4 regions of the uncultured Paraglaciecola sp. genome follow, and region 3 is predicted to be linked to each of the others. Evidence: predicted binding sites of a transcription regulator. Region 3 holds the regulator's gene; each other region holds the start of a gene.

Region 1 (8,224 bases), on a different contig from region 3:
CTTGCCTTGATAATCAGGGTGAAAAAACTCTTGAGCAGGCCCTGCTGTTTTATCTCGAATCAGTTGGCTCCATCCACTTTCAAGAAGCTGTTCTTTTATTGGCATACCAGAAACATGGTTCTCGTTAAAAAACATCACATTGTCACCCGTTTGCATTAACTCAATCAGCCTCAACGTTACAGGTGTATTTTTTAGCCAAGTTAGGAAATTTTGCAGCTCTTTTTCATTGTATTGTTTCATCAATACAGCGTTGACTTTTACTTTTACACCTAAGGCTATGGCTTTGTCGATACCGCGTAAAATAGTCTTAAGTTTATTATGGCCGGTAATCGCTGCAAACATACGAGGGTCGAGGCTATCGATGCTAATGTTGAGTGAATCAAGTCCAGCATCCACCCACTTATGAATATCAGCATCCAACTTATAGCCGTTACTCGTCATAGCGACATGCTCAATGCCATTGGCGGATGAACAGGCTTTTATGATTTCAGGCAAGTCTTTTCTAAGGGAGGGTTCGCCACCGGTTATGCGTACTTTACTGGTGCCCAATGAGGCAAATCCATTAACCAAGGTTTTAATTTCAGACAATGCCAAAAAGTTACGGTCGGTATCACAAGCATAACCATCAGGTAAACAGTAATCACATGAAAAATTACACACATCTGTTATAGACAGCCGTAGGTAATGGAAGCGACGTCCAAATTTATCTTCTAACATATTATTTAACACCTTTCCAAAGTGAAGTGACAAAAAATTTGTGTCACTTGCGGGAGGCTGTTCGATTTCTCTTACAACCCTGGCGAACTGGCAACGTTGCCAAATTCACGGCTAAAAAACCTTGTCTTAGATTTAGGTGAGATAGCTCGGAGTTATGCACCTATTATCTGACTATGAGGTCAAACAATAGTTACCTATTTGTAACATATAATCATAATTTTGTAATGGTAAACCACTTTTGTGTTTTTAAAATGGTAAGCAATGTTTACAGGCCAATCGATGCAAGATGGCACATAAGTTGTAATGGTTTTCACTAGTATCTTATTAAATGTTTAATTAAAAGCACGGATAAAGTGCAAAAACAGAGATTTCAACAGTCTATGATCAACACCTTCATCAACAAAAATAAGCTCCCCATTGATTTTTCTTTAATCTCAGAAGATTACTTTATTCCTCTTGCCGAAGAGATCAAATTGCACCAATTAAGTGCAAAGACAACTTATTTTGTTGGAATTAATGGCAGTCAAGGCTCTGGCAAGTCGACATTATCAGCCTTTATAAAAGACTACTTAACTGAAACTTACGGCATGAACGTGGTTGTAATGTCATTGGATGATTTCTACCTTAGTCGCATAGAACGTCAAATAATAGCAACCGATGTACATCCTTTATTTACCACCCGTGGAGTGCCAGGTACTCACAATATGCATCTGGCTAAATCGGTAATGCATAACCTAAAACATCAACAACCCACGACTATCCCAAGATTTAATAAAGCCACAGATAACCCTCATCCTGCATCATATTGGACAAAGGTATCTTCTGCAGTGGACATAGTAATTTTTGAAGGCTGGTGTTGGGGCGTTGAGCCGCAAACCCCTGAACAGTTAACACAACCAGTAAATGGATTAGAGGCAATAGAAGACGATAACGCAGCTTGGCGTAACCATGTCAACTTACAACTTTCTCTGCATTATAAACCCCTCTATAGTTGGATGAATAAATGGGTGATGTTAAAAGCCCCTTGTTTTGAGGATATATATGCTTGGCGTTTAGAGCAGGAACAAAAGCTTATTGCTGCAACAGCCAATAATGACAAAAATAACAATCAGGGCATCATGGATGAACAGCAAGTTCAGCGCTTTATTGAGCATTATCAACGTTTAACTGAACATGCACTTGATACATTGCCAAACACATCAGACCACGTGTTTGAACTAAATCATGAAAGGGCCATCACCGCTCATAAGCTTAAGGAAGTCCATGGTTAACGATGTATTAGTTTTTACAGATTTAGACGGGACATTACTTGACCATCACAACTATAGTTTTGCCCCAGCATTACAAATGCTACATAGACTTAATTCTATCAATATACCTGTGATCCCTAACACCAGTAAAACCTTCGCTGAACTCATTGATTTAAGACAACAAATAGGATTAGAGGGGCCTTTTATTGTCGAAAATGGGGCCGCTATTTACATCCCTATTCTTTATTTCAAAACTCAGCCTAGGGATACAAAATCTAAAAATGGCTACTGGGTGAAAGAATTCTCTAAACCAAGAGAGCATTGGTTGTCATTAATAGATGAGCTAAAAGTACTTTTTGCAGGCGAATTTAATCATTTTTCTAACATGTCTAATACAGAAATAATAACGGCAACCGGGCTTTCAGTAAGACAGGCAAGACTAGCTGCCACTAGAGAGTACGGTGAACCTATTTTATGGTTGGGCAGTGCAGATACAAAAAATATATTTGTTCAAACTATTAAAAAACTTGGAGTCACACCTTTGCAGGGAGGACGATTTTTACACCTATCTGGAGAATGTGACAAAGGCACAGCGCTAACTTGGCTAGCACAGCAGTTTAAAAATGAACGTAAAGTAAAACAATGTACCTCCATAGCTTTGGGTGACGGACAAAATGATGTTGCCATGCTAGAGGTTGCAGATATAGCGGTACGGATTTTATCACCAACAAATGCACCACCAACATTATCCAGACAAACAGACGTTTATACTAGCCAAGCTTATGGCCCAACTGGTTGGACAGAATGTCTAGAGAAAATAATATTTACCCATAAACAATTTAACATGTAGTACGGAGATATCATGGCTGATTTTTATCAAAATGGCATAGTCACAACCTTACATAACTTGTCTGAAAGGCCCGTTGAGGAATTAGAAAAGGAACTTGTAGAGTTCTCAAAAAGACGTCCTATGGCGCTTATATTACCCTCTTTATTTTCCGAGCTTGAAGGCACAGCGTTACCCAACATCATCGACCATATAAGTAAAGTTCCCTATCTATCTCAGATCGTAATTGGCCTTGACAGAGCCAATCTTAAACAATATCAACATGCTCTCAATTTTTTTGGCACTTTACCGCAAAATCACCGCGTATTGTGGAATGAAGGACCAAGACTTAAAGCCTTAGATGCAAAATTAGAAGCGTTAGGATTGGCGCCTAAGGAATTAGGCAAAGGTCGAAATGTTTGGTATTGCATGGGTTATGTGTTGGCGACAGGCAAAGCAGAGTCGGTAGCATTGCACGATTGCGATATTCTGACTTATGACAGGGGCCTACTAGCAAGATTAATATATCCGGTAGCAAATCCACTTTTTAATTATGAATTTTGCAAAGGCTATTATGCCCGTGTAGCTGATGGAAAGATTAACGGTCGGGTTTCAAGGTTATTAGTGACACCTTTAATACGAGCCTTACAAAAAGTAGTGGGTCATAATGAATATCTTGAATATATGGACAGTTTTAGATATCCATTAGCGGGCGAATTTTCTTTCAGGCGTGATGTGTTAAATGATATCCGCATTCCCAGTGATTGGGGCTTAGAAATCGGTGTGTTGTCTGAAATGCAACGAAACTATTCCCATAATAGATTATGCCAGGCAGATATAGCCAAAACTTACGATCATAAACACCAAGATTTATCGGCAAATAACGATCAAGGTGGACTATCTAAAATGTCTATCGATATCACTAAAGCCTTAATTAGGAAACTTGCCACTCAGGGTGAAACTTTCTCCACTGAGACTTTTAGATCACTAAAAGCCACGTATTATCGGATTGCCTTAGATTTCATAGAAACCTATAATAATGATGCCATTATGAATGGTCTGAAGTTGGATATTCATAGTGAAGAAAAAGCAGTTGAATTATTTGCCAGCAATATTATGAAAGCTGGAGAAAGTTTCTTAGATAACCCAATGGAAACTCCATTCATTCCTAGTTGGAACCGTGTAGTGAGTGCCATGCCTGACGTATTAGAACAATTAAAAGATGCGGTAGAGCAAGATTACTTAGAGTTTAAACCTTAAGGGGCAGTCAATGTTATCGGTATTAGAACAACTGACAGAGCGTGTTGAGCATCATTTAGCCGTGATTTATCAAGACGTTGAATTAAAAAAGCCTTACACAGATTTATGTAAGCAGTTATTACACACCATGCGCATTGATACTGCTGACTTATTAGTAACGCCTAAAAGTCATCATAATAATTGGGATCAGAAAGATGTCATGCTGATTACCTATGGCGATAGCATTGAAAAGACAGGAGAAAAACCACTTCACTCTTTACACAGTTTCTTAAAAAAATACTGTGGTGGTGCAATCAATAGCGTGCATCTATTACCCTTTTTTCCATACAGTTCCGATGATGGATTTTCGGTAATTGATTATTCCAGTGTTAACGAATCTTTAGGTGACTGGGATGACATACAATCAATTACCCAAGACTATCGCGTTATGTCTGACGTGGTGATCAATCATTGTTCATCCAGGAGTTTATGGTTTGAGAATTTTATCAAAGGTGAAGGCACAGGCAGTGACTTTTTTTTTACTGCATCATTAGAAGATGATGTATCCGACGTTGTAAGACCAAGAACCTCTGATTTGCTTAGATTAACCAAGACGAAGCATGGGGAAAAACAAGTATGGTGTACATTTAGTCATGATCAAGTTGATTTTGATTTTAGGAACCCTGCGGTCCTTGACACCTTTGTTTCAATTATACGGCAATATCTGGACACCGGCATTCGGATTTTTCGTTTGGATGCAGTTGCTTTTCTTTGGAAGAAAGTAGGTACTGATTGCATAAACCTTGAACAAACTCATGAAGTGGTTCGTTTGTTACGCATACTAATAGAACATGCTGTAAGCAACGCTGTAATTATAACCGAAACTAATATACCTAATCGGCAAAACCTAACCTATTTTGGCAATGCCAACGAAGCTCATGGTATCTATAACTTTTCGCTGCCACCTCTGTTAGTCAATACTTTAGTAACAGGTTCGTGTAGACACATTAAGGCGTGGTTGAGTAGTATGCCTCCCGCCCAAAATGGTACGTTCTTTTTTAATTTCATCGCGTCCCATGATGGCATAGGATTAAGACCTGCAGAGGGACTACTTGAAGATCAAGAACTCACGTCTTTGGTCAATACCATGCAAAATTTTGGTGGAAGAATTTCATGGCGTACTACCGAAGATGGTAAACAAAAGGCTTATGAGATCAACATTGCATTATACGATGCACTGCAAGGCACCATAAAAGGAGCTGACAAATGGGGATTAGACAGGTTTATATGTGCCCATAGCATAATGTTTGGCTTAGAAGGCATTCCAGGCATTTATATTCATAGCTTGTTAGGCACTGGTAATGATTATGAAAAAGTAAAAAACACCAGTCACACACGTTCTATCAATAGGCATAAATGGGATTATACAAATTTACAGGAACAACTTGCTTCACCCTATAGCCAACAAAGCAAAGTACATGCGAGGATGATAAAGCTATTAAATATTCGCAAAGAACAACCAGCATTCCATCCTAATGCCACCCAGTTTACGTTACAATTAGGCGAACAAATATTTGGTTTTTGGCGTCAAAGTATAGACAGAAGACAAAGTATTTTTTGCATATTCAATGTGACCGATGAACCACAAAACGTTAGGTTAAGTGACATTAACTTAATTGGTACCGACACTTGGTTTGACCTTATCAGCGGCCATACAATGAGTCTGGAAGATATTGAATACCAGCTAACACCTTATCAATCTATGTGGATATCTAATATTGGTAGTGAGTCCTTCAACCTAGTTAAATAGAGTGTTTTGGTTAAATAGAGTAGGACTTGTGTAGCACATAAGTCCTACTCTATTTAATTGATATTTACATATATTACCCATTTCAATCAATAACTGACTTTCACAAATAACACATTAGTCGTGTATATCAAACATATTGACAACGCCACCCTTATATAAGTAGTTGTTTTAATTGCTAATTAATAATTTGGCACAACAGTTTCCATAAATAAATTAAGGTGGTAACAGGAACAAATAAGCAAACCCCCTCCATACTTATTGATATTTCACTTCGTAATTTTTGTGAAAAAATTAGCAGCAAACAGTCAGTCAAAGCGGTTTACTATTTATCTATATTTGTTGTTTTTAGACTATGAGAAAGATTCAAGCTATGAAAAAGTTAATCGCATTGGTGGCGTTATCACTTATATCATTAGCATTAATCGCTGATGAAAATTTAATAGCTAAATTGGACTCTGACAACAATGGCCGAATTAGTATTAAAGAGGCTGCAGAAGATGTTTCGTTAGCGGCAATGATTTCTGAACTGGACATTAATAAAGACGGTTATCTGTCAATTAGTGAATTAGATAACGAAAATTAACTATATAAATTAATTGTGGAGCTGTGCGAACTTGGTAATCAACTGCTCCCCATATTCACCATTTACCTTAGTATTAAAGGAAGAAAACATTATGAGAAAGTTTGTATTCGCATCAATCGTCACATTTGCCTCATTTAACTTATTAGCTAAGTCTGAGGAAATAATAGTTCATCCACTAGATACTGACAAAGATGGTCTTATCAGCATGGAAGAAGCAAAAGCAGACAGTATTCTTAGTGCAATTTTTACTGAAATGGGTATCCACCAAGATGGTTTTTTTATCACATTTGGAATTGGAAGTTAAAACGGAAGGCGAAACTAACTAAATCGTATTTCTGATTAGTTAAAAGCCTTAAAGGGTAATAGCTTTTTGGGCTTTTAACTATTTATACCTCAACCGGCAAGTCAGTACTAGCCCCCCACTCACTCCACGAACCATCGAATACCGCTAACTTTGTATATCCTGCTTCAGTTGCTGCTAAGGCTAAAATGCAAGCGGTGACACCCGACCCACAACTAAAAACTAAATAGCTGTCTTCAGTGAGTACCCATTCAGAAAAAATTTTCTTCAGCTCCCAAGGATCTTTTAGTAATGTACCTTCAAGGCATAGTTGGAAAGGTAAATTAATAGAAGTTGGAATATGACCAGAGCGCAACCCTTTGCGTGGCTCTGCTTCTGTGCCGTTAAAACGCCCTGAACTTCTTGCGTCCAGCAAGGTTATATTAGTTAAGCTATGGTTTATTTCATTGGCACTTATAAAGTGTTTTTTATAATATTTAGTGTTGAAATCTCCGTGTTTACGCCCCAAAACAAGTTCTGGTTCGGTCGGCAAATTTTGAGCTAACCAGTTTGGTAAGCCTCCGTTTAATATAGATACATCTTGATGACCCATAGACTTCAACATCCACCAAACTCTGGGCGCACAATAAATCCCTTTATTGTCATAAATGACAATAACACTGTTGTTATCGATGCCTAACTTTTGAGCATGTTCAGTAAAACTGGTTTCGCTCGGCATAGTGTGAGGTAATCCTGCATCAGCATCACAAAACACACTTTCAAAATCAAAAAATATTGAGTTAGGAATATAGGCAACTGGGTTGCTTTCGGTTTTTTCTGTTACAGGGTTATCCATTTGAGAATATAAGATTAATAAGTTTGGTTGGTCGATATTATTTACTAGCCATTGGCTACTCACCATATTCGTTTTTGGCGACATTGTTTATTCCTTAATTCAGTGGAAGGTCAATAGTCATTAGCTAAGAAGCTTAAAACCACAAAAAAACGGAACATAATACAAATGTTTTAACTTAGTGATGCTTTGCACCATCATGGTGACAACAGGCAGTACAAAAGACTAGTTTCATTTGACAATATCTACTATGTTTGAAAACACATATAATTTACATAATGTTATCAATACTCTTCTGAAATTAATTAGTTGGTTACTTATTTGCACATTCAGACCCCAGCACCTATTTTTTACCTATTTGATACAAAGGTTAACAATAAAGAAATACTTTATGTAACGCACGATATACTCTAAGTTTTTTATTACATCTACGTTGCAGTTTTTGTGCAATAATTATGTGCTTAATTACATCCATCTATAGTTCAAAAACATCAACCACTCCAATCTAGTATTAGAGAATTTAAAATGCAAAATCAGACCTTATGGCTTAAGTCACCCGCTGCGATATTTACCGGCAATGCCCTAAACGCAGGTAACGGACTAGTAATTAAAGGCAACAAAATTGTTGAATTGGTACCATCAGGTATGAAGCCTAAAATACATGTA
Region 2 (8,224 bases), on a different contig from region 3:
ATGCTGACTCAGTTCCAAAAAGAAATGTGGAACCGTTTTTCAATACCATTAACGCGATTAGACTCATCAGGCTTACAACGCGTACGTAATAAAATACCTACTAACCATAATCCGTTTCATTTCTTCGATAAGTCGATTATCTCTATCGATACCCTGAAACAAGATATCGAATACCGTCATTACCTTGAACAAGCTTATTGGGACATTATTGTCATTGATGAAGCCCACAACGTGGCTGAACGTGGCTCTAACTCACAGCGTAGTCGTCTTGCCAAGTTATTAGCCAGCAAGTCAGATAGCCTTATTATGCTTTCTGCAACGCCTCATGATGGTAAGCCTGAAAGTTTTGCTAGTTTAATGAACATGCTTGATGCCACCGCTATCAGTAACCCTAAAGAATACAAACACGAAGACTTTAATGAGAAAGGCCTTGTTGTTCGTCGCTTTAAAAAAGATGTCAAAGATCAAATAGCCAAAGAATTCCCTGAACGTCAAATAGAAACCATACGTTCAAACGCAACAGCAGTTGAAGAAGACGCTTATCGTGAACTGCTGGGTGCGAACTTTGGCAGTTTAGACAAAAGCAGCGAAGGCGGACAAAATCACAGTCGCTTATTCCGAGTCACATTAGAAAAAGCATTATTTTCAAGCCCCATGGCCTGTTTATCTACAGTAGAATAAAGATTGGGGTCAGGTCTTGTATTTTGTGCAAAACTCAAAATCTGACCCGTAGGTTTCGAATTTCTAAGCGGATTGACTCGATAAAGGCTGACATTAAAATATTGCCAATGTTTTATGGGGAACTCACGCAAAATGTGTGGCACTTGTTATCATATTTCTCTTGTAGGTTATTGTTAGATATGGACTTAAAGTCAAAGCATATTTTTATGAAATTTCGTATTTAACCGGAATAGCGGTTTCCACTTGTCAGAAACATCCTGAAAATGACTTTCATATGCGCTAAGACTATGAAATGATTATATTTTTACTTTTTCGGAAATTTTAAGTCGAATTGAATTCGCACTTAACCCGATTTCCGACTAATAAACTGTTATACGCTATTGGAGTTCCGAGTTGTGACACTATTTCGAACGGGAAAAATTACGTGCCATTCGGGTCAGGTCTTTAATTTTGAATATAAGTGCTACTGGACTATATTTAATTAATCTTGGATTAAGAATCTGCACAACACTAGATGATTTTTCTTTTTCTGTTAATTAATTCTTTTGCACATAAAGCAATTAGTTGGAGAACATAATGAGCCGTCCTTTACGTTTGGAATTTTCTGGTGCGCTTTATCACGTCACTTCTCGAGGCAATGAACGCAAGGCTATTTACATCCAAGAAAATGACTTTGAGCTGTTTCTAAATATATTAAGCGATGTTTGTGAAAAATTTAATTGGGCTATTCATGCGTATTGTTTAATGACAAATCATTACCACTTATTAATTGAAACTCCAGATGCAAACTTGAGCAAAGGCATGCGACAACTCAACGGTGTTTTTACACAATCGATAAATCGAAAGCATCAGAGAGTAGGGCATTTATTTCAAGGCCGTTTTAAAGCAATACTTGTTGATAAAGATGCTTACTTGCTAGAACTCACTCGTTACATTGTACTTAACCCAGTTCGAGCAAGAATGGTTGATTCCCCCAGTGAATGGTTATGGAGTAGTTTCCACCATATGGTTGGTCGAGAAATGTCTCCACCTTGGTTAGCGACTGATGCATTATTACAACTATTTTCTTCTAATAGAAAACAAGCAATTTGTGAATATAAGAAATTTGTTGATGAGGGAGTCGGTGTAACTGTATGGGACAATTTACAACATCAAGTATTTTTAGGAGATGATGATTTTGTGGAAAAGTATCAACCTCTACAAAATTCTCGATTAGGGGATTTAAAAGAAGTACCATTAAAACAGCGCCGTTGTACTCCAAAGCCTTTGTCGCAATATCAAGAACAAACCTCCTCTCGCGATGAAGCAATGCTAAATGCCTATAAATCTGGCGGTTATACATTAAAGGAAATTGGGGATCACTTTGGTATTCATTATTCTCGAGTAAGTCAGATAATATCAAAATTAAAGACCTGATAATCATATAGTAAGTTCCTACGATTCACGTTCAAGCCTAGAGTGTATGTTATACACATAGCTAAAACGAGGGCTTTAAAATGAAACTATATGGTGGCATTGATTTACACTCCAACAACTGCGTTTTTTCAATTAAAGATGAAGCAGGTGTTGTTATCGCTCGACGAAAGTTACCCAACGATTTAAACCAAATATTTCTGTTTCTTAAACCATTCGAGAAGCAATTAACAGGTTTAGTTGTTGAGTCTACATTCAACTGGTATTGGCTCGTTGATGCATTAAACGACGCTAACTACCAGGTGCATCTCGCTAATACGACGGCCATTCAGCAATACTCAGGTTTGAAATACTCCGATGATAAAAGTGATGCTGACTGGCTTGCTGAAATGCTGCGATTAGGTATTTTGCCTGAAGGTTATATTTACCCGAAAGAAGACAGAGCAGTCCGTGATTTAATGCGTAAACGCATGCAGCTTGTTCAGCAAGCCACTCTCAATCTTTTGTCTATTCAAGGGCTATACATGCGCCATCTGAGTTATAAAATGAGCAATAACAAGATAAAACAGTTAACCCCTGCAGCAATTGAAAAGCATTTCCCATTACCAAATACAGCGCAGGCAACAATTTGTAACCTTACCGTGATGAAGTGCCTAAAAGCGCAAATTAAACTATTAGAAAAAATAGTATTAGCACAAGTTCAATTAACACCCGATTTTCAAGAGTTGATCACCATTGACGGTATTGGCAATATTCTCGCGCTCACTATCATGTTAGAAACGGGTGACATTCATCGCTTTAATAAAGTAGGAAATTACGCTTCCTATTGCCGTTGCGTCAGTGGCGCTCGTTATAGCAACGGTAAAAAGAAAGGTAAAACCAATTCCAAGAATGGTAACAAATACCTAGCCTGGGCTTTTGTTGAAGCGGCTAACTTTGCCATTCGTTATAACAAAACGGTTAAAAGTTACTATCAACGAAAATTAGCTAAAACGAATAAAACGGTTGCCATTAAAACCGTGGCCCATAAATTGGCAAGAGCTTGTTTTTATGTATTACGAGACAAAGTACCGTTTGATGCAGAAAAAGCATTTTGTTAAGAATTTGGCATCGTTCATGAGTTACAAATGGGGTTGGTAAAACCACTAGATCTGATTGGGCCTTGAACGATACCATCTTATTTGTTGTAAAAAGATATGCCCAAGGTTAAAGCCATAACGGGTTGGACGGTTTGAATAAAGCCGAACCATAGATCTGTTAAGTTGCAGAAAAATCTGCAAAGAACTGGATTAATCTTGGCACTAAATAATTACTGAGGCTTATAAAGCCAAGAGCCGTAGTCATACTAATTTGCATGACTACACCGCTTTAATTCAGATGGGTGACTGGTGCATATTGACACCAACATTGTGATTTTTAGGTGTGTATTAATAAGCAACAAATTAGCGGTTCATGTACAACTTAATACTTGGTAAAAAAATACCAAGGAAATTTACATACTTGCTTGACCGGAACTAACTAATGGGTGACCCGAATGGCACGAATGGCATGCATGACCCAAATGGCATGCACATAAAATATTTTATGCAACGTAAAGCTTCGATGAACACCATTGTCCAATTTCTTACAAATCGACCACAGCTAAATGAAGGTGGTCGGTCTGTTTTGGGATACCAAAATTTATCTGAAAGTTTACGTTAGCCTGAGAAGGTTATCTTGGTTCTGTCCAAATCCAATTTAGAGGTAATTTCCAGCTTGAATCGCTATTCATTTATTCTGTTTAAAATAACTATGCCGTTTTGGAATGCTTTTGGGAGAAAGCGAGCGAAATAGGGATAGTTGCGCCGAAAGGCATCCTTAAAAAAGTCATCGCCATAGAGCGGGTGTGTGACCAATTTAACGTCACCCTAGGCGCTGCGGCGATTCAATATCCACTGTGCTTTGAAGTCGTCAAAAGCGTTGCTATTGGCATGACGAATGCATCTCGTATTGGAAAAAACAATGATTGGTATCAAGAAGATATTCCGGAAGCATTCTGGCAAGCACTTCAACAGCAAGGTCTAGTAGAAAAAATCGGCCGTTAAATATTTACTTAAAATAAAAAGGTGGGGCATGATCATTTCGTCATTGCCGACTGCAAAAATCAATTCGTATCCTCGTACCTGCAGTACCATTATCAGATCTTAATGGTGTGACCTTCTTGGTATATATAATAATGGCCTAGAAAAGCCCCCCCCCCCGGCTGGCTAGGTGGGCTCTTAAATATTAACGAGTGAACTTAGGCTTTTGCTTTACGACGGCTAAAACCTAGACCTGCTAGAGCTAATCCGAGTAGAGCAAGGCTCGCAGGTTCCGGAACAGCTGTTAGCTTTAAATCATCAAAGCGTATAGCTAGTGGGCCGAATGCTAGATTGTTTGGATCGGGGTAACCGTTAGTTAATTGCACTGTAAGGATATTCTTTCCATCAATAAAGTTGTCGGCAATACTGAATGCATGAAGCGACTTAAAAGATGAAACACCAAAAGGTAAAGTTACGCTAGTTTCGATATCATTCAGATAAACAGTTGCCCAATTATCAACACCCCACAAACCTGTAATCTCGGCAGTGTTCGCATCATAGCCGGTTAGATCAAATGTTGTTGAGAATAAGGCGTCTCTATATGTGGTGCCGCCAGCTCTATCGGTTGATATCCACTGGGAGTTGTCGTCATTATCAAAATAGGCGTTGTTGTAGTAAGTTTTTGCATCACCGTTTGGTGGGATAACGTCCCAGTTACCATCTATGCCACCAGTAGCTGCGACCAAAGCCCCTGTGCCATCAAGACCTGTATTGTATAGTTGACCTTCGATTACCATAGCGTTGGCGGATGAAACGAAAGACAAGCTTAGTACCAATGCTGCTCCACATTTGTTTAGTGTATTCATTATTTCACCCTTTTTGTCTTTTTAAAAAAGCCTGATCCGTAGGCTAGGCATATTTATAATTTAATGCTTCTTAACTAAAGCAAGTATAATGCCATTAATATAATATAAAGTATATATTTTACAGTGTGTTGTAGAATTTTTTTCAAAGGGGAATTTACAATATGTAAAGAATGTCGACACTTTTTACTTGTGCATATTAAAACTTTATCGGCCTTGGGACCCAAGCCCCAAGTAAAACTCACCCGTTTTCATGGTGTTTTTCGGCGAATAATCAGGGCAAAAGCCGGGACACCCATATCTTTTTATGATATTGAGAAAAGCGAAAAAGGGCAAGAATGTCGGCAATAATTTTTGGGGTTGCAGTAATTTCCCGAAGTGCAGGGCAGTAGTTGGAGTGTGAATATGGGTAACTATTAAAGTAAAAAACGACAGTATTGTGAGTAATGGCGTGTGATATTTGTTGTTTAAGTCGATTAACAATATTACTTCTAACGTAATGATTTTAAAAGATCTAAGATATGGGTGTCCTACTTTTTATTCCAACTGAAACAGTGATTAATCTAGCGTTCTCTTTTTGATTATTGAACTTTTCTAAATGATTTAGAGATCCCTCAATTGCCATAACACTTTACGTAAATTTACAAGAATGTATGCAAACCTAGTAAATTAGTTTATGAATTACATTCGTTTTAGTCTGCAGATATTTACATGAAAACATTACTGCATTTCCTAATATTTGTTTATTGTACTGACTATTATTGTATTTATTTGAAATGAATATCAGGCGTGTCATATTGATTTTTAATGATTACCCACTCAGACAAATAGTTTTGATTTTATCAATATGACACTTATTGTTTGAACTCGTTTGGGAGGCGAAATCGAGATAGCCTCTTACGCTCGGTATTGGGAGAAAGCGAGCTAGAACGAAATCGAATCAAGAGGTGAATAATGCAAAATGTCTATGGCGGTTTGTGCCCCTTTATAATATTAGTTGTCTACAAATATCGTTCATACTGATATGTAGACATGCACTCATTAAAAGTATCACCAACGGCTGCTTTGAGCTTGAAGCCGCCTGTCAGATTAATATAATAATCTAGGGTACAAACTTGTTCTCTCTATCTCGCTATCGGCGAAGGGATTCTCGATCACGAAAGAGTATGGCCCAATCTCTTTCCTGCCCTCGTTGCCGTTTTGGCCACAGCGTATTAACCATTTCCGCTGCTTGGCGCATAACGCATCTTACATGGGTTCACTTACATTCATCATACTGACTCCCTAGCACTTACACGACTTGCGTGGTTGTCAGGAGGAACTTCCTCTCGCGATTCATTTCCCGTCCAGCGGACTTTGTTACATTGTCAGACTCGCTACTTTATTCAGAGTCATAGGGTCATCTGGTGTTACAGATGGTTCACTCTTATCGCGGTGAACAGCGTTACATACGACTTCACGTCGCACGGGCGAAAGCGCCTTAGCTAAATTGTTCAAGCAGTGGTGCCGAACGGGTCATCCGAACGCTGACCTACCTCCATAAAAAGCACCCGAAGCGAAAACAAATCCTGACGGAGTTGAATTACTTCAAAAACAATTTGTCACGAATGAATTATGCTGAACTGGCCAAAAATAATTTACCTATTGGGTCTGGTGTAACGGAGGCATCGTGCAAAACCTTGGTGACACAACGGATGAAATGTTCAGGCATGCGATGGGATATTGCGGGTGGTCAGGGAGTTTTAACGGCAAGAAGTTTAATTCAAAGTGAACGGTTTGATGAGGGTTGGAATTTGCTGTCTGCCAGCTACAAAGAGGAAGTGGAATTGCCAGAAAATGTGGTCTTATTCGGGCGCAAATAATTTGTCAGAAACTGGGATACACCCGAAGCTCACCCTATAGCGTATGAAAATTCTTTAAGAAAAGAGTCCGGATGGATGTTGTGGTTGAATTAACCGGACACTTCAATAAAGGATTATAATCCTGTTAATTGAGGTGAATATGACTAAACGAACAAATAAACATTATCCCGCAGAATTTAAACAAGAAGCGGTCGCTCTGGTAATAGAGCAAGACTATCCAATCGTACAAGCTGCTGCATCTTTAGGTGTGACAGACAAACTACTTTACAACTGGGTAGCTAAGCATAAGAAACAGGCACTAGGTGATGCATTATCTGGTGATGAACGGGCAGAGTTAATTCAGCTCAGGAAAGATAGTAAACGTCTACAAATGGAGCGTGAAATCCTAAAAAAGGCCAGTGCCTTCTTCGCGAAAGAAATGAAGTAAGATATTCTTTTATAAGTGAGCTTGATGCTAAGTATCCGGTGTCAGTTGCTTGTAAAGTGATGGAAGTGAGTTCGTCAGCATACTACGCATGGCTAAAAAAACCTGGTGAACTCATTAGCGCTCAAATGCTAAGACTGTATCGACGAGCCAAAGCATTATTCAAGGCAAGTCGAAACAGTTTAGGCAGCAGAGAGCTTGCTAAAGCACTACGCAAAGAAGGCTTTGAAATAACGCGGTATCGCGCCATTAAGTTAATGGAACGGCTTAAATTAGTTGTGACTCAGCGAATAGCTTATAAAGTGACAACCAAGCGCAAACACAGTGATGCTGTGGCTGACAACTTGCTAAATATGAATTTCAATCCTGTTGGACCCAATCAAATTTGGGCGGGTGATGTGTCCTATTTAAAGACTGGTGAGGGCTGGTTATATCTAGCAATTGTCATGGATTTGTACTCACGCCGTATTGTGGGCTGGCATATATCAAAACGCATGACGCGTGATTTGGTCGAGCAAGCGCTGATAAAGGCTCATAACTTACGCAAACCACCAAAAGGTTTGGTGGTTCACAGTGACAGAGGCTCTCAGTACACGAGTAAAGGCTTTAGAAATCTACTGTCGCGATTAGGTTGTCGAGCTAGTATGGGGGATGTTGGAGCTTGCTGGGATAATGCTGTTGTGGAGCGCTTCTTTGGAAGTTTAAAGCATGATTGGTTGTTTAAAGTACCGCAGCCCACTCGAACACATATGCGAGAAGATGTTGCTAGGTACATGAAATATTATAATGTTGAGCGACTACATTCAGCTAATTTGGATCAATCGCCAATTGAATTTGAAAACTCCTTTAGAAAAGTGTCCGGTTGGACTTGACCAGAACAGGAGTTGACCAGTACACTAAATATAAAAGGCATTTAAAGAC
Region 3 (8,224 bases):
CAGTCGTCTTGTTTCGCTAAAACGTCTAATCAACATGTCATCGCTGGCATCTAAATAAAGTATGGTCATATCCCAAGTGGAGGGCAGATAATCAAGAATTTCGACTAGCTCATTAGGATCTTTTGGTAAGTTACGGACATCGATGCTAACGGCCACTTGGTCGTATTCATCAACTACAGTATGAGTGAGTGTGGGTAAAAGGTTAACTGGAATATTATCCACACAATAATAGCCAAGATCTTCTAATGAGCGCAGCACTATAGATTTACCTGAGCCAGAACGCCCACTAATAATGATAAGTTTCATTTATCCTAGTGCCTCAAATAACTCTTGGTCTGTTTTTGCTTGGCGCATTAGGCTTAACGTGTCCTTATTGTTTAGTTTCGTGGCAATAGCAGACAAAGTGCCTAAGTGTTCAGATGCTTTGTCTTCGGGTACTAAAATAGCAAAAAAGATATCAACAGGCGCATTGTCTATGGCGTCATAATCGATTGGTTTTTTACTGGTCAATACAATAGCCATAACATTTTCTAGTTCTTGTAGGCGACCATGTGGCAGGGCAATACCATTGCCAATGCCAGTGCTGCCCATTTTTTCTCTGCATGTCAGACTAGACAAAATAGTAGCTTGGTCAATATCAACATCAATTAAATGTTGGTTAGCAATTTGACTAATAAGTTCAAGTACTCGTTTTTTACTGGTTCCTTGAACTGCACATAAAGTACAGTCAGGATGAAGAATATCTTTTATTTCCATTATGAATTCTAATTGTGGTTTATCGTTGACGCTATCAATGGCGTTTAATTTTTTCCTTGTGCTTAATCACTTGGCGGTCAAGTTTATCGATTAAAGCATCTATTGCTGCATACATATCTGACTGTTCAGATGTAGCAAACACCTCTGTTCCACTGAGGTGTAAAGTGGCTTCCGCTTTTTGATTAAGCTTTTCCACATTTAATATTACATGAACATTATTTATATGCTCAAAATGTCGTTCTAGTTTAGTAAATTTCGTATGTACGTAATCTCTTAAAGAATCTGTAATATCTACATGATGGCCGGTAAGGTTAATTTGCATATCGCCTATTCCTTCTTCAATTCGCCTAAAGCAGGCTCTTACGTTGGTTAGATGGTGGGATCATGAGTGACTCCCGGTATTTTGCTATTGTTCGCCGCGCTACCATAATGCCTTGGTCGGCCAACACCTGAGCAATTTTGCTATCGCTTAAAGGTTTACTGGGTTTTTCTGCAGCTACTAACTTTTTAATCAATGCCCTTATTGCAGTTGATGAACATTCTCCGCCTGCATCTGTGGCTACATGGCTAGAGAAGAAGTATTTCAGCTCAAAAATACCTCTTGGTGTATGCATGTATTTTTGTGTTGTAACTCGCGAAATAGTGGATTCGTGCATATCTACCATTTCAGCGACATCGTTCAACACCATAGGTCTCATCATTTCGGGGCCATGTTCAAAAAAACCCATTTGTTGCTGCACTATGCAGTTAGACACTTTAAGAAGAGTTTCGTTGCGGCTTTCAACACTTTTAATAAACCACTTTGCCTCTTGTAAATGTGAACGAATAAATTGACTGTCTGAAGTGTTCTTAACACTTTTGCTCATCGCTGCATATTGCTGATTGACGTTGAGTTTAGGAAGGCTATCTGGGTTAAGTTCTACTTTCCATCGGCCATTTTTCTTAGAAACAGATACATCAGGGATAACGTAATCTGATTCACCTGTGACTATGGCAGTACCTGGCCTAGGATTAAGGGTTTGCAACAGACGCATGGCTTCCCGCAACTCTTCTTCTTTGAGACGAGTTTTTCGCATTAGAGTACGATAGTCTTTACTGCCTATCAGATCGCAGTAATCAGTAATCAACAACTTGGCTTCTTCTAACCAAGGTGTATCTGATGCAAACTGCCGTAATTGGATTAGTAAACATTCTTGGGCGCTGCGAGCGCCTGAGCCTATGGGATCAAACATCTGGATGCGTTTAAGTACTACTGCAACTTCGTCCAGTTCAATCTCTTCGTCATCCATACTGGCTAGGACTTCTTCAGTGCTAATAGTCAAATAACCGGCTTCATCGATAGAATCGATAATGGCCATAGCAATAGCAATATCGGTATCGCTAAAATGGGTTAAACGCATTTGCCAAAGCAAATGGTCTTGAATATTTTCTGTGGTTTCGCCTTGAAATACTTGATCATCATCGCCTGCTGATCCTGCACTGCTCATAGAGGAAGGGGCTGATGAAGCACTTAAATATTCATCCCAAGTACTGTCTAAGGGTAAATCCTCTGGTATGTCATTATTTTGCAGGGCATCGCCGCTATCGACACTATCCGCATTGACTTCAACTTGAGTGCTGTCGCTATCTTTATTATCGGCACTGTGGTTAGTTTCAAGGGCTTTTTCGCCACTACCACTGTCATCTGACTCGTTTACTTCTAACAACGGGTTAGAGTCTAAGGCTTCTTGAATTTCAGCTTGTAAATCCAAAGTAGACAATTGCAATAGCTTTATGGCTTGTTGCAGCTGCGGTGTCATTGTAAGTTGTTGGCTAAATCTTAACTGTAAAGAGGGTTTCATTAACTTCTTATGTTTAATCTGTTGTTGTTATCAGACGAGATGAACTCTTCATTCTAGAAATTACAGCGTGTTGTCGAAGTTATCCCACATCAATCATAAAATACTAATCAAGTTCGCTTGCTTGACAGCTTTGCTGGAAGCTTAATATTTTAAGTAATATTCTTTTAACTATAGCCTGAATTGTTCACCTAGGTATACATCTCTTACACGTTGATCACTTAAAACTTCTTCCGAAGTGCCAGAAGCTATCAACTCGCCATGGCTCACTATATATGCTTTTTCACATACATCTAAGGTTTCACGCACGTTATGATCGGTAATTAATACACCTAGACCTCTATCGCGTAATTGTTGAATTATTTTTTTTATGTCGTTAACTGAAATGGGATCAACCCCAGCAAAGGGTTCGTCTAATAATATAAATTCTGGATCAGCCGCCAAGGCTCGCGCAATTTCTACTCTTCTGCGTTCACCGCCAGACAGACTCATACCTAAACTATTGCGAATATGGTTGATATTAAATTCGTCCAATAATGAGTCGGCCTGTTGTTCTCGCTGTTCTTTTGATAATTCTTTACGAGTTTGTAATATCGCCATCAGATTTTGATATACGGTTAGCTTTCTGAATATTGATGCTTCTTGTGGTAAATAACCTATGCCTTGCCTAGCACGCACATGCATTGGTTGCAGAGTAAGATTCTGTTGATCAATATAGATGTCACCTTTGTCTAAAGGTACTAGCCCAACAATCATATAAAAAGTGGTGGTTTTACCAGCGCCATTTGGTCCTAATAAACCCACTATTTGACCAGTCGATACTTCAATGCTGACATCTCTTACAACTTGTCTAGACTTATAAGACTTAGCTAAATGTGTGGCTTTCAATACGGCCATTAAGGTTGTTCATCCTGTTGGGCTGTTTCAAGTTCTTTAGGCTTTGATACAGGCTGGAATGTGGTAATAACACGGCCACTTTCTTGATCGCTACCTTGAGCTATGATTTGTTCAAGTTCCATATTAAATGTGATTGATTTGCCTTGCACACTACTAGAATTCTGCTTTATCTCAGCATTCCCCTCTAATGATAGGGAGCGAGTTTGACGATGGTATTCAATCTTATCTGCCTTGGCAGTGACCATGCTGCCATCTTCTTGTTGTTGAGAATATGTAGCAGGGTTACCAGTGGCGATAAATATTTCATTGCCTTCACCCTTGCTGGCATCAATTTCTAAATCATCTGCACTGACTTTTAAAGATCCTTGTAGGATCACAACATTGCCTTGGTAAGTTGCTCTTTTGGCAATGCCATCAGCATTTTGGTACAAGGAAGCCAGTTCAATTTTTTTAGTAAAATCATCTTTCCCAGCATAACTATTAGTCGAAAATAATAACGTTGCTAAAAAACTAGTACGGAACAGACGGTTGGTAAACGGTTTTAACATGGTCTAATAACTCATATTTTTGGGTTTCTAGGCTAGCGGTGAAGCCATTACTGTTTATCACATAATTTGGGCCAATAATTTCGACTGGCTGATCTGAATACATGGTCTTTTCCACTAGGTTTACTTCGACAAAATTGGTGCGGATGACTTGTATATAACCTTTCTTATCAAGGCTGGTGATTTCTACATCGGTTTCAAATTGGATCCGTTGATCTTCATATAATGTCCCTTCCTGTGCGTCTACTTTCCATGGATGAAGTGATTGAGCAAATAACAAATAGTTAGGTTGTTTAAACAATGTGAACCCAAGGAGGTCAAAATTTTCCATCTTTTGGGCAAAAACCTGATGATTTATCTGTCCCAATTTATCATACAATGTACTGCGCATCTTACTTGCTAGGTAATTAGGAACCCAAGCGTCTTCTGTTTGCGAGTCTACCTTTAATACTTCTTTAGCAAGCCATCCGGGAAGACTCAAGGCTAATGCTAGTAAAAATAACACCACAATACACAGGGTAACGCGATTCATATACTGGCGCTGTGTATGGTATGTAACTGCCCATGAGACAGCAGGATTAAATCGCATAATTCACGCACTGCCCCAAATCCACCTTTAGTCCGAGTCTGATAGTGCGCCTGTGCAGCTAAAAGCGGGTGGCCATCTTGTACACATATATTACATTGCGACACCTTAAACATGCCTAAGTCAGGCATATCATCCCCTATTGCAGCAGTCTCACTTATAGTAACGGATATTTTATTTTGTATGGCTTGCAAAGCTGGCTGTTTGTCTTCACAGCCTTGATAAATATGTTGAACTCCTAGAGATGTCATCCGCTGCTCTACCATATTTGAATTACGCCCAGTGATAACTGCAACTTGCACACCAATTTTTTGTAATGCTTTGATCCCGTAGCCATCTCGTGTATGGAATGCTTTAAGCTCCTCTCCATTTTGACCCATGTAAATTCGGCCGTCCGAAAATACACCATCAACATCACAGGCTAATAGTTTTATTTGCTTAAATTGTATTATTAGTTTTTTATCAATCGGTCCATAAGGAGTCATTAACATAGACATTAAATAATACCTGCTTGAAGCAGTATCTGCATATTGATAGCCCCTATTGGTTTGCCATTATTATCAGTTAAAAAAAGCGAACTTATTTTATGTTTTTGCATGAGTGTAAGGACTTCGGCAGCCAACATTTCTGGTTTAGCTGTAATGCAGTTAGGGGTCATAACCTCATGGATTTTAGTTTTGTGAATATCTATTCTATCGTCAAGTATTCTGCGTAAATCACCGTCTGTGAAAATACCCAATAATTGACCATCGTCATCGATCACTCCTGCCATACCTAAGGCTTTTTGTGAAATAACTAATAAAACTTCACGCAAATTTTGTTGTTCTGAGACCAAAGGTAAAGATTGCCTTGTGACCATCACGTCTTCTAATTTAATTAAGAGCTTTCTACCTAATGAACCGCCTGGGTGTGACAATGCGAAGTCTTCAGACGTAAAACCTCTTGCATCGAGAAGCGCAACGGCGAGTGCATCACCCATAACTAAGGTCGCAGTTGTACTTGAAGTAGGCGCAAGACCAAGTGAGCAGGCTTCCTGCTCAACTTTGATGCACAGATTAATATCGGCATATCTGCCAAGAGTACTCTGAGGGTTTGATGTCATAGCAATAATAGGCACACCCATGCGCTTTACCACAGGGATCAATGCTAATAGTTCGGACGTTTCGCCTGAGTTTGAAATGGCTAACAAGATATCTTGTTTGGTGAGCATACCTAAATCACCATGGTTGGCTTCCGCAGGGTGCATAAAAAATGCGGGTGTGCCTGTGCTGGCTAATGTGGCTGATATTTTATGGCCAATATGACCTGACTTCCCCATCCCGCAAACAATTATTTTACCCTCGCAAGGTAAAATTAATTGACAAGCCTCTACAAAAGAATCATCGATATATTGGGCTAATTGCGCGATTGCTCGTTGTTCAATTTCTAATACTTTTAAGGCTGATTGTTTAATCATAGTGTGATTCTAAGCGTCGCTGTATTAACTAAATAACAAATATTGATAAGCACAGAAGCAAGTAATTAGACACATACCTTCCATTCGGTTAATACACCTGCCTCCTTTTAAATTAAAACTAAATACGATGAGTAATATTGTCAGCCCTAACATCACGTAACTGTCCCGTGTAGCCGCATTTTCATCTATTACTCCTGGGGCGATAAGACCTGGCATAGCCAGTACCGCCAAGAGATTAAAAATATTTGAACCAATTATATTACCTAGCGCTAAATCATCTTCGTTTTTCAACACTCCTGCAATGCAAGCCGCCAGTTCTGGTAAACTTGTACCAATAGCGATGATGGTTAAGCCAATGACTAATTCACTTAAACCAAAGTAGCGTGCTATCACTTCCGCAGAATCTACCATAAAGTAGGCGCTTGTTGGCAACAGTATCATACCCACTATTAACCACATAACGGCTATTGAAGTTGATACACCAGAAGGAATTTCATTTTCAGTTTCAGGTTGTAAAGGGTCGCCTTTTTCCATATTGAAAGACACCCAAGTGAGTCCACCAATAACAGCAAAAAATAAAGTGATTAAGATAATCCCCTCTATTTTGAGTAACAAATGATCAGACAAGAAATATACAGCCAGAAGGCTTACCAGCAATAACACCGGCATTTCTTTTTTTAGGGTACTTGATGCAATAGAGAGAGGTTTAAGTAGGGCTGTTAATCCTAGTACTAAAGCAATGTTAGTAATATTTGAACCGAGAGCGTTACCCACTGCAGTATCTATATTGCCGTTGAATGAGGCTGTGGCAGCTATCATGATTTCTGGAGCAGATGAGCCCATAGCCACGATAGTAAGGCCTATGATCATAGGTGAAACACCTATGTTTTTAGCTAATACTGAGGCGCCAAAGACAAATCTATCTGCGCCCCAACTCAAAACAATAAGCCAAATTAGGAAATAACAAGCTTCTAAAATCACAAAATTTCACTTCTAGTTTTGTTAGGGATTATAAATAGTTAAATTCAATTGTCGCAAAAAGCAAAGGCTTTGCATATGAATGTTAGTATAATTTAGTGTCGAAAATTTTTCGCACCCTCAAGGGTCCTTGAACCAGATGTATATTTAAAATGGGTTGATATATGCTTAAACTGTAACGAAAGCATGTATGTTTGTTGTATTTGATTTGCTTTTTTTGGATAAGATAGCAGCAAGTTAGACCCAATAATCTTATTATTAATAGATAACGTTAAGCTATTATTCAGTGATAGTTGCATTAAATCGAATATACCTTGTTACTTTTTGTCTTTGTTCTTTTATGCAGAAAACTTATACACTAAATATGTCTTGTAGTTAGGTTTTTATGCTTAGCTCTATCAACAACATTGGAATGTTCCTAAATTAATGGAAAATTTGATTGAAATTAACAATCTAACCTTTAGCCGGAGTGGTAGAGTCATATACGATGATATTTCACTGCAGATTAAAAAAGGTCAAACTACCGCTATTATGGGCCCTAGTGGTATTGGAAAAACTACCATGTTGCGCTTGATGGGAGGCCAGTTGATACCCGACAAAGGTGATATTAAATTTAAAGGTGAGTCTATCCCGGGAATGCGCCGCAACCGTTTATTTGAAGTGCGTAGACAAATGAGCATGTTATTTCAAAGTGGTGCGTTATTTACTGATATGTCGGTGTTCGATAATATCGCCTTTCCGCTGAGGGAGCATACAAAGTTATCTGAGTCCATCATACACACTATTGTGATGCTGAAATTGCAAGCTGTGGGCTTAAGAGGTGCGGCAGATTTGATGCCTGCTGAATTATCTGGGGGAATGGCACGCAGAGCGGCTCTAGCAAGAGCGATTGCTTTGGAGCCAGAGTTAGTTATGTATGACGAACCATTTGCAGGGCAGGATCCTATCTCAATGGGAGTGTTAGTAAAACTGATTAAAGCCTTAAACGATGCTTTGCAATTAACCAGTGTAGTTGTGACTCATGATGTTACTGAGGTATTAACTATTGCAGATTATATTTATATTTTGGCTGAAAGAAAGGTCATAGGTAGTGGTACTCCAGAACAAATTAAAAACAGTGAATCACCTCTAGTCCAACAGTTTTTGCAAGGTCAAGCAGATGGTCCGG
Region 4 (8,224 bases), on a different contig from region 3:
AGCTTTTGTGCTTCAGATCCCAATGCTTCACCTATAAAATGGTCAATGGATTCAAAGTAAGCTTTACTTTGCTCAGGCCCAGTGAGAATGATAGGTAATACTTGTTCTTTGTTTTTGTCATCCAACATGATACCAATTAGGTAAAGCAGCTCTTCTGCCGTGCCTGCTCCTCCCGGAAAGATAACGATTGCATGGGATAAACGAATAAAAGCTTCTAAGCGTTTTTCGATATCTGGCATTATTACTAGTTCATTAACGATTGCATTAGGTGGTTCGGCGGCTATGATCCCTGGCTCTGTTAAGCCTAAGTAACGGCCATTTTTGTAACGTTGTTTGGCATGACCTATGGTGGCACCTTTCATTGGCCCTTTCATGGCTCCTGGACCACAGCCAGTACAAATGTTGAGTTTTCGCAAGCCTAGCTGATAGCCTACTTCTTTCGTGTATTGATATTCTACAGTTCCAATCGAATGTCCACCCCAACATATCACCATGTTTAATTCTGCAGTATTTTTGATAGTTTGCGCATGGCGCAACATATCAAATACAGTATGTGTAATGTAATCAGAATCTGTTATCACCCGTAGCGCCTGATCTGAATACTTTGCGCCCATATGCAATAAATCACGCAGCACACAAAAGATGTGTTCATGCACACCTTCTATTAACTCTCCATCCACAAAAGCATGAGCTGGTGGGTTTACCAACTCTACTTTCACTCCTCTTTCTCGGCTAATCAAATTGACGGAAAAGTTGTGGTGAGGAGCGAATATATTTTCACAATCATCTATTTCAGCACCACTATACAAAACAGCTAAACAGCAGTTGCGAAACAGTTTGTATAAGTCACTATCTGAAGACTCGCTAAGCAAGTTAACTTCCATATGAGATAGTTGGCTCATAGCCCCTATAGGATTGAGTTGAATCTTATGCATAATCACCTGAATTTAGTTGTTTTGGTGCATATAGGCTCTTTATTGTCTTGCCAGCCTTACTTCTGGGTATATTTTTTCGAAATTACTTCTAAACGGATTGATATCGAGCCCCCCACGCCGGGTATATCTTGCGTAGACGCTTAACTTTTTAGGTTTACAATGAGTCATGATGTCACAAAATATACGCTCTACACATTGTTCATGAAATTCATTATGTTGTCTAAATGAAATAAGGTAACGTAATAATCCTTCGTGGTTTATTTGTTGACCTTGGTAACGAATGAAAACACTTCCCCAATCAGGTTGATTGGTTATCAGACAATTTGACTTAAGCAAATCACTCGTCAAAGTTTCTTCAATCTGTTTACCGGCGGCGATTAAATTAGATGGATTAAGTTGATAGTTCTTCACTTCTATATCTAAATCGTCGATAGATACCGCATCAAGGCTAGAAATTTGCATTTGGGAAAATGCTGCTGGTTTAAAGAGTTCGATTTGAACCTTTTCCCCCGCGCATTGAGATAAGTCTTTCGTTAAGGCTTCAGCGACTAGACTTATAGAGTCAAAATGGCTTTGATTAAAGCTATTTAAGTACAATTTAAATGATTTTGACTCAATTAAATTTGGTGAATACACTGGTACTTCACAGCGCATAATAGCTACTTGAGGTTTACCTTTCGAATTTAACCAAGATAATTCGTAGCCATTCCATCGATCAGTGCCATAAAATGGCAATTCAGCCGTTAAATTTAGCTCCACCCTATTCATGCTTCTAGGAACTGCTTGCAACAAGTCTGGCGAGTATATTTCTCTGTACTCGGTCGCTTTGCCTAAACTTAATCCGACAAGCGTCGTTTGTTTATCAATTATTTCGCTCACATTCACTCTTTATTGTTATGTTCACTTTGTGCCGATAAGTCTACCTCATGACTGCTTTGGTCAAAACCTTGAGATATCATTTTTTCAAAATGATGTTAGATTAGCAGGATATATGGTGGCGTTTAAAGAGAATGTTGATGAGTAAACAAGTAACAGCTGCGTTAGATGAGTATGTTAAAAAATATTTGATTGCAGCAAAAAATTATCCTGAGATGGTCACAGTTGAATATGATAATGAATGGCCTTCAGACTGCTATACAACCCCAGGAAATGTAGGTGATAGAGTTACTTGGCAACCTATTAAACGCTCTGGGTCAGCTAACTTTAATGATTTAGAAAAAGCTTTAGAAATGAAAATTCACCAAGATGTTATCAGTTATTACTCTGCATATTGGAGCGATAATCTATGTGCTGAGTCAAGCAATGGTTATTTACAATTGTTACAGCCATGGAATCAGAACGATTTTGAACGATTACAGCAAAACCTGGTTGGGCACATACTAATGAAAAGGAGGTTGAAGCAACCAGAGACACTCTTTGTTGCCTTAACAGACGAAGATGATTACATTCTTACGGTGGATAACACCAGCGGCGAAGTGATGCTAGAGCAAGTCGGACTTTTACCAAAAAAGGCAGTGGCAGCAAACCTAGCGGTCTTTATTCAGTCTTTACAACCGTCAGTTTCCAAGAATTAACCGTTCTTTTTATTCGATACTCCATCCGACATTCTAATTAGCTGTTCCATTATAGTCGCTACTTGAGTCTCAAGCTGTGAGACACGTTGTTGTAATGATTGGTTGGTGGCTGAACCATCATTTAATTGTTTGTGTTGGACTTTAGGGCGGACATTTGAGTCTGCTTTCCAATGACGTAAACCTTTAATGACCTCGGGAATAGCTAAAGGGTGATGAGCCATATTCCTGATTAAAGCCACAGAAGGGGTTTTACCCTGCTCAGAAATGTCAAAACACAAATTGATAATGTAGTCGATGTTGCTCATTCGATTGGTTAAAAGTCCTAAATTTTTATCAGAAATACTTATATAATATTAACCACTTGTTCATGTGATCACCATATATTTATATAAAACATAAGGTTAACGGTTTGGCCTCAATTTTGAATACTCATAGCCAAATTGACTATTGTAGTCGCTTAACACTAAACATTTTAAAATGATGAATATTAAGGAACGATCAATGAAAAAATTAGTAATCGCCGCATTATTGGGATTATCACTTGGGTTGAGTGGCTGTATTATTTCTGTAAATACTGATGGCGAATATGGTCATCATTCTGAGTGGCAAGAGAAAGAGCAAAAAAATCGTAAACATATTTCGCTATTACAACAAAATGCTACTTATGAGCAAATTTTAAGTCTCATGGGTATTGCAGATTTTAATGAGCGTTATACCCAAGGTAACGATACATATCAGGTGTTATATTACCGAACTCAACGTAAAGATGGTGACGGCGTCACTACACAAGATGAATGTACTCCTTTGATATTTAAAAATACTGCATTGGTAGGGTGGGGCGAGAGCGCCTATAACATTTATGTTGATCAGTCATTAGCTCACTGATTTTCTCAGTGAGCAATTAGACCGCAGATGTATTTCCCGACACATGTGTTTCTAATAAATGATTTTTTGATTTGCAACAAACGATTAACAAGTCAACATCCACAGGGTAAAATACGGGCATAACATACTAGGAACCAATCGTTATGGAATTGCAAGAAGAACAAATCGCAGACGTGGCCAACATAAAAGCGGTTTACTTAGTGGCCGAAGATCTAAAGATTGCCGCATCAATATTGTATCTCGCTTATTATGATGACCCATTATTTGTTGATATATTTCAATACGAAAAAGAGGGATATGAATCTCGTTTACGTTCAGCGATCAGAGAAGAATTAAATGCCTTTTGGTTAGCTAAGCAGCCTATGATTGGTTTGTTTGATGATGCACGATTGGTTGCTGTTGCTTGCTTAATGAACCCTGATGCCAAATTAGGTCCTAATAGATTTTGGCATTGGCGATTGAAAATGCTTTTGACCGCAGGTTATTTTGGTACCAAACAAATGGTCGAAAAAGAGACTATAGTGCGAAGCCGTGTGCCTGCCAAGCACTTCCACATGTTGTCTCTAATTGGTGTGCATCCTGATCAACAAGATCATGGATTAGGACATGTATTGATGAGTGCAATTGAAGGTATTATGCTCGAAGACTTGGATAGTCAAGGGGTTGGTATGTATGTGACATTGCCAAAATGCTTATCTTTTTTTGAAGATGGTCACTACGATTTGGTTGAAGAATTAGACGTAGGCCAGATTAAAGGACACTTGATGTTCAGGCCTCGCGAAATCCAATAAACTAGGTTGTAAGCATATCGCTATCTTCATGTAAGAGATTTCGTACAAAGGCGTAAGTGAAGTCGTCAATTAATATTGCTTTTACACCTACAAAAATTTCAACTTATTGTTTTACAACAAATAAAGCAGTCCACCTTTTTTTTGTCCGTAATATATTTCCATATTATTTTTTTACCCCCTCGTAAACTTTCCTAGTTCCTCTATATTTACACCTGTCACAAGGAAACACGACGAGTCAGGAAGACATCAAGGATGAACTTGGACTACTTTAGGATTGAAGGAAATTGCGGCAAGGCTGCTGCATCAAAAGGATAGGAACTCAGGATGAGTGCTTTGCAAGGATGTAAAGCTTAGGAACTGGGATCACAATGGACTGTGCCTCGTATAGGATACGAGATAAAGGATAGGAACTTAGGATGAGTGCTTTGCAAGGATGTAAAGTTTAGGAATTAGGATCACAATGGACTGTGCCTCGTATAGGATACGAGATAAAGGATAGGAACTCAGGATGAGTGCTTTGCAAGGATGTAAAGCTTATGGATTAGGATTCACAGTGATGTGATACTTGAAAAGGAACACCAAGTAAAAGGATTAGGATACACCAGTAAGGTGCCCCATTAGGGTTTATGGGATGTAAGGAATAAGGACACACTTAGGATGAGTGGCTCATCGGGATGATTGAGACTAGAGGGAAAGGGCGTAATACGGATATTTTCAGGACAAATTTTGCAACGGACAGCAGAGAGGGAATCTCAAAATTCCTAAAAGGCGTGGCTTGAAAATTTCAGGCTACGCCTTTTTCATTTCTACTCAATTATACTTTGTTAACAACACAAACTGTTCATTATCATCACACTCAAAACTACTCAACTCGATAGGCTGGTGTATCGATATTTTGTACTTTTAGACCAATCATATTCACTTGACCCTGACAGCTATCTTCACCATTTCCAGAAAAATCGAAGACAAACTCACTGTGAAAATCAAGCTTACCTTTATAACTTCCGAGACGAGTTTTTACCCTGGCCACACTAATTAATTGCAACTGTTGTCTTTCACAGTAGGCATCTAGCTGTATTTTGACAGCTTCGGATATGGCTCGAATACGCCAAAACATCGCTGCCAGTAGAAAAATGACAATAAGTAATATTAAATCATATAAGTTCATGGTGTATTTTGACCAAATAGCTGACCGATAGCGTGCGTGAGCTGTGTGCTCTTTTGGGGCCAGCGTAAAACCCCTAACATAGCTTCCCGTACTTCTGGTATTTGCACTAAGTCAGAATACAACCCAATGAAGGGTGTGTCTTCGCAAACTGCCAATAGTTCGACATAAATACTCAGAATTGCTGATTCTTTTAAATATTGCCAATGCCTTGCGGCAATCAGCATTAGTACTGAACTTTTTAGCCCGTCTGAGGAATTGAGTACTGAAGATATCAGCGAACTGACTGCTGTTTTATCTTGGCTTTGGCACAGTCCTCTGAGAACACTGTGTAATCTTTTTTCATCTCTGACATCTTGGTGATACCAGTTAATTAACAATTTACTAATATCTTCATCTATCTGATGATTCTCTAATGATGCACACAAAGCATATTGCATGTCTGGGGGTAAGGTCGAGAATTGTTTTAACAACAGATGTCTGCGTTGGCCGTGTTGTAAAGACGCGGTAAAATCAGCTATTCCCTGCAGAGGAAGCGTGCGCCAATCGTGTCGTTCAGGATGTGTTAAATATTGTTCAACTAAAGCTAAGTGTTCTGACAAGGGAATATCTAATTCAATTCGCCCGATACTATTAAAGTCAGCCAGTTGTTGTTGGTTGGGAACAAATGTAAAAGGGTTTTCAGGCAGCTGATTATTTGTACTGTTTTGCTTGTCTAGCGTCTGCCCTAATGCTTCTACTACTAGCTGCAAAAACTGTTGTTGTGCTGCAGCAATTACTAAGCCCTGTTCATCTAAAGGTAATTTAACAAACCAAATATAACGTTCATGGCTCATTTTTTTGTCAAAAAATAAAATACCAAACCAAGCATGCTGTTGTCTGGGGAAGGGAGCGGGCAAAGTAGCACTTTCGATCTCTAAAAAAAGTTGAGACTCAAGTTGCCTGATACCACGAGCCATGTCGAAAACGCGATAGTCTGTGCCAGCTTGGAGTAAAAATTCGCTGATAGTATTGATCTGACTCATGTTATTATTACGTACATTATTTGCTTATTAAAATTAAAATGATTAGAAAATACACATAACATCTATTTCCTCAGGTAATTACAGTTGAGCATGCCACGTAGTCATAAAGAAGTCGAAATTCTAATCATAAAATTGGAACAAAGTCTGCGAGAAGAGATGTTGTGGTCGAGTTCTACACCGCCAGACAAAGCCCTTCAAAGTATATTGCCCTTTGCCTTAGACACTTTGTCTTTTGAACAATGGTTGCAGTTTGTTTTTATTCCAAAAATGATAGTAATTGTCAATTTCAAAAGTACATTGCCAGATGATTTTAAGCTGCTGCCAATGGCACAACAACGTTTTGGCACTGCTTATAATAAGCCAAAGCTTATGGAAGTGATAAGACAAATTGATTTAATTTCTGCCCCTTCATAACATGCAGCGTTCTGTTATTTACCAAGATGAATATTTAGTCGCTATTAATAACCCTCTGGGGCTTTTAGTGCATCGCAGTATGCTGGATAAGCAAGAAACTAAGTTTGCCATTCAATTATTACGTGATCAAATTGGTCAATATGTTTTTCCAGTTCATCGATTAGACAAACCAACTTCCGGTGTATTGATTTTCGCTTTGTCTGCTGATATTGCCAAAAAATTAGGTGAACAGTTTGCCGCTCAAATAATTGAGAAAACCTATCTGGCGATTGTACGAGGGCATATTATGGATGAAGGTGAAATAGATTATGCACTGAAGGAAAAACACGACAAAATAGCTGATAAAATGACTAAATTAGATAAACCAGCGCAACAAGCAGTGACAGGTTTTAATTGTCTAGACAAGTTTGAATTGCCCTTCGCTGTGAGTAAGTACGCATCTGCTCGGTATTCATTGGTGCAACTAACGCCTAAAACAGGTCGTAAACATCAGCTTCGGCGACATTTAGCCCATATCAACCACCCTATTGTCGGAGATACCGCCCACGGCGACGGTAAGCACAATACATTCATACGACAACAATTTAACTTTCATCAATTAGCTTTGACATGTAAGTCAATGCTTCTAACGCACCCTGTATCTAAAGCGCAGTTATTTTTACGTTGCGATTTAGATAAGAATATTTTTGATTTACTAGAAAAATGGCATGTAAGTCACCATCAAATACACAAAATAAATAAATTGTAGATGTGTAGGGTATCTCCAAAAACCAAAATTCAATAAATTAGCACAACACAATTAGGATTTTTAATATGAGTAAAATCGGTATTTTTGTAGGATCAGTCTATGGCAATGCACAACATGTGGCAGAAGAAGTCAAAACTATGTTGAGTGGGCAAGGAATAGAATCTGAAGTGTTTACTGTTCCGACACTGAACGACTTTAAACAGGTCTCGTCTATATTGTTTATTAGCTCAACCACAGGGCAGGGTGACATTCCGCCTAATTTAGAGTTTTTTGTTCAAGACTTACGTGATCAATCTCCATTGATGGGACAAAAACCTTTTGCTGTTGCCGGCCTTGGTGATAGTAGTTATGGTGAGACATACTGCGGTGCAGGACGACAAATTTTCGAATTGTTAACTGAATTGAAAGGCAAGCCCATTACAGAGCTACTGGAAATTGATGCATCCGAAACTCTTGAACCGGAAGTGGAAGTTGTTGCATGGGCAGAAAAATGGTTGTCAGAATTGAGATGAAATTTTAAGTGTCAGATATAAAAAAAGCGCCATCGGCGCTTTTTTTTAAACAATACAAATCTAACCTAAAGCTTTAATTTGTGCTGCAAGACGGCTCTTATGACGAGCAGCCTTATTTTTATGGATCAAACCTTTAGTTGCCATTCTGTCAATTAAAGGTGTTGCTGCAGTGAAT

What was found. The regulator sigma-54, encoded in region 3, starts transcription at its own class of promoters, with help from an activator protein. The targets are predictions, from matches to a motif close to GTTGGCACGNNNNTNGNNT.
Region 1: the regulator sigma-54 is predicted to act here: its motif matches at 1,003-1,021, upstream of Q0Y52_RS13100 (kinase).
Region 2: the regulator sigma-54 is predicted to act here: its motif matches at 5,098-5,116, upstream of Q0Y52_RS00095 (PEP-CTERM sorting domain-containing protein).
Region 4: the regulator sigma-54 is predicted to act here: its motif matches at 2,918-2,936, upstream of Q0Y52_RS17605 (DUF3192 domain-containing protein).

The regions. Positions count from the first base shown of each region.
Region 1 covers NZ_CALSOK010000013.1:236,519-244,742, reverse strand. Annotated here, with positions in the region: gene moaA (GTP 3',8-cyclase MoaA) at 1-717, opposite strand, end outside; molybdenum cofactor riboswitch at 711-881, opposite strand; gene Q0Y52_RS13100 (kinase) at 1,098-1,988, shown strand; gene Q0Y52_RS13095 (mannosyl-3-phosphoglycerate phosphatase) at 1,981-2,817, shown strand; gene Q0Y52_RS13090 (glycosyl transferase) at 2,830-4,053, shown strand; gene Q0Y52_RS13085 (sugar phosphorylase) at 4,064-5,842, shown strand; gene Q0Y52_RS13080 (hypothetical protein) at 6,213-6,425, shown strand; gene Q0Y52_RS13075 (hypothetical protein) at 6,517-6,729, shown strand; gene Q0Y52_RS13070 (sulfurtransferase) at 6,812-7,645, opposite strand; gene Q0Y52_RS13065 (8-oxoguanine deaminase) at 8,084-8,224, shown strand, end outside.
Region 2 covers NZ_CALSOK010000001.1:19,706-27,929, reverse strand. Annotated here, with positions in the region: gene Q0Y52_RS00120 (DEAD/DEAH box helicase) at 1-681, shown strand, start outside; gene Q0Y52_RS00115 (transposase) at 1,258-2,097, shown strand; gene Q0Y52_RS00110 (IS110 family transposase) at 2,178-3,194, shown strand; gene Q0Y52_RS00105 (hypothetical protein) at 3,616-3,795, shown strand; gene Q0Y52_RS00100 (hypothetical protein) at 3,978-4,178, shown strand; gene Q0Y52_RS00095 (PEP-CTERM sorting domain-containing protein) at 4,373-5,020, opposite strand; gene Q0Y52_RS00090 (hypothetical protein) at 6,595-6,879, shown strand; one part of gene Q0Y52_RS00085 (IS3 family transposase) at 7,019-7,265, shown strand; one part of gene Q0Y52_RS00085 (IS3 family transposase) at 7,265-8,175, shown strand.
Region 3 covers NZ_CALSOK010000014.1:120,343-128,566, forward strand. Annotated here, with positions in the region: gene rapZ (RNase adapter RapZ) at 1-306, opposite strand, end outside; gene ptsN (PTS IIA-like nitrogen regulatory protein PtsN) at 307-756, opposite strand; gene hpf (ribosome hibernation promoting factor) at 791-1,078, opposite strand; gene Q0Y52_RS14150 (RNA polymerase factor sigma-54) at 1,104-2,597, opposite strand; gene lptB (LPS export ABC transporter ATP-binding protein) at 2,766-3,491, opposite strand; gene lptA (lipopolysaccharide transport periplasmic protein LptA) at 3,491-4,039, opposite strand; gene lptC (LPS export ABC transporter periplasmic protein LptC) at 4,002-4,568, opposite strand; gene kdsC (3-deoxy-manno-octulosonate-8-phosphatase KdsC) at 4,565-5,119, opposite strand; gene Q0Y52_RS14175 (KpsF/GutQ family sugar-phosphate isomerase) at 5,119-6,078, opposite strand; gene Q0Y52_RS14180 (calcium/sodium antiporter) at 6,103-7,059, opposite strand; gene Q0Y52_RS14185 (ATP-binding cassette domain-containing protein) at 7,483-8,224, shown strand, end outside.
Region 4 covers NZ_CALSOK010000021.1:35,232-43,455, forward strand. Annotated here, with positions in the region: gene ppnN (nucleotide 5'-monophosphate nucleosidase PpnN) at 1-935, opposite strand, end outside; gene queF (NADPH-dependent 7-cyano-7-deazaguanine reductase QueF) at 975-1,814, opposite strand; gene syd (SecY-interacting protein) at 1,946-2,509, shown strand; gene Q0Y52_RS17600 (hypothetical protein) at 2,506-2,814, opposite strand; gene Q0Y52_RS17605 (DUF3192 domain-containing protein) at 3,011-3,394, shown strand; gene Q0Y52_RS17610 (GNAT family N-acetyltransferase) at 3,538-4,185, shown strand; gene Q0Y52_RS17615 (DUF3301 domain-containing protein) at 5,048-5,353, opposite strand; gene Q0Y52_RS17620 (DUF3549 family protein) at 5,350-6,375, opposite strand; gene Q0Y52_RS17625 (YqcC family protein) at 6,466-6,789, shown strand; gene truC (tRNA pseudouridine(65) synthase TruC) at 6,791-7,537, shown strand; gene Q0Y52_RS17635 (flavodoxin) at 7,603-8,049, shown strand; gene rpsT (30S ribosomal protein S20) at 8,110-8,224, opposite strand, start outside.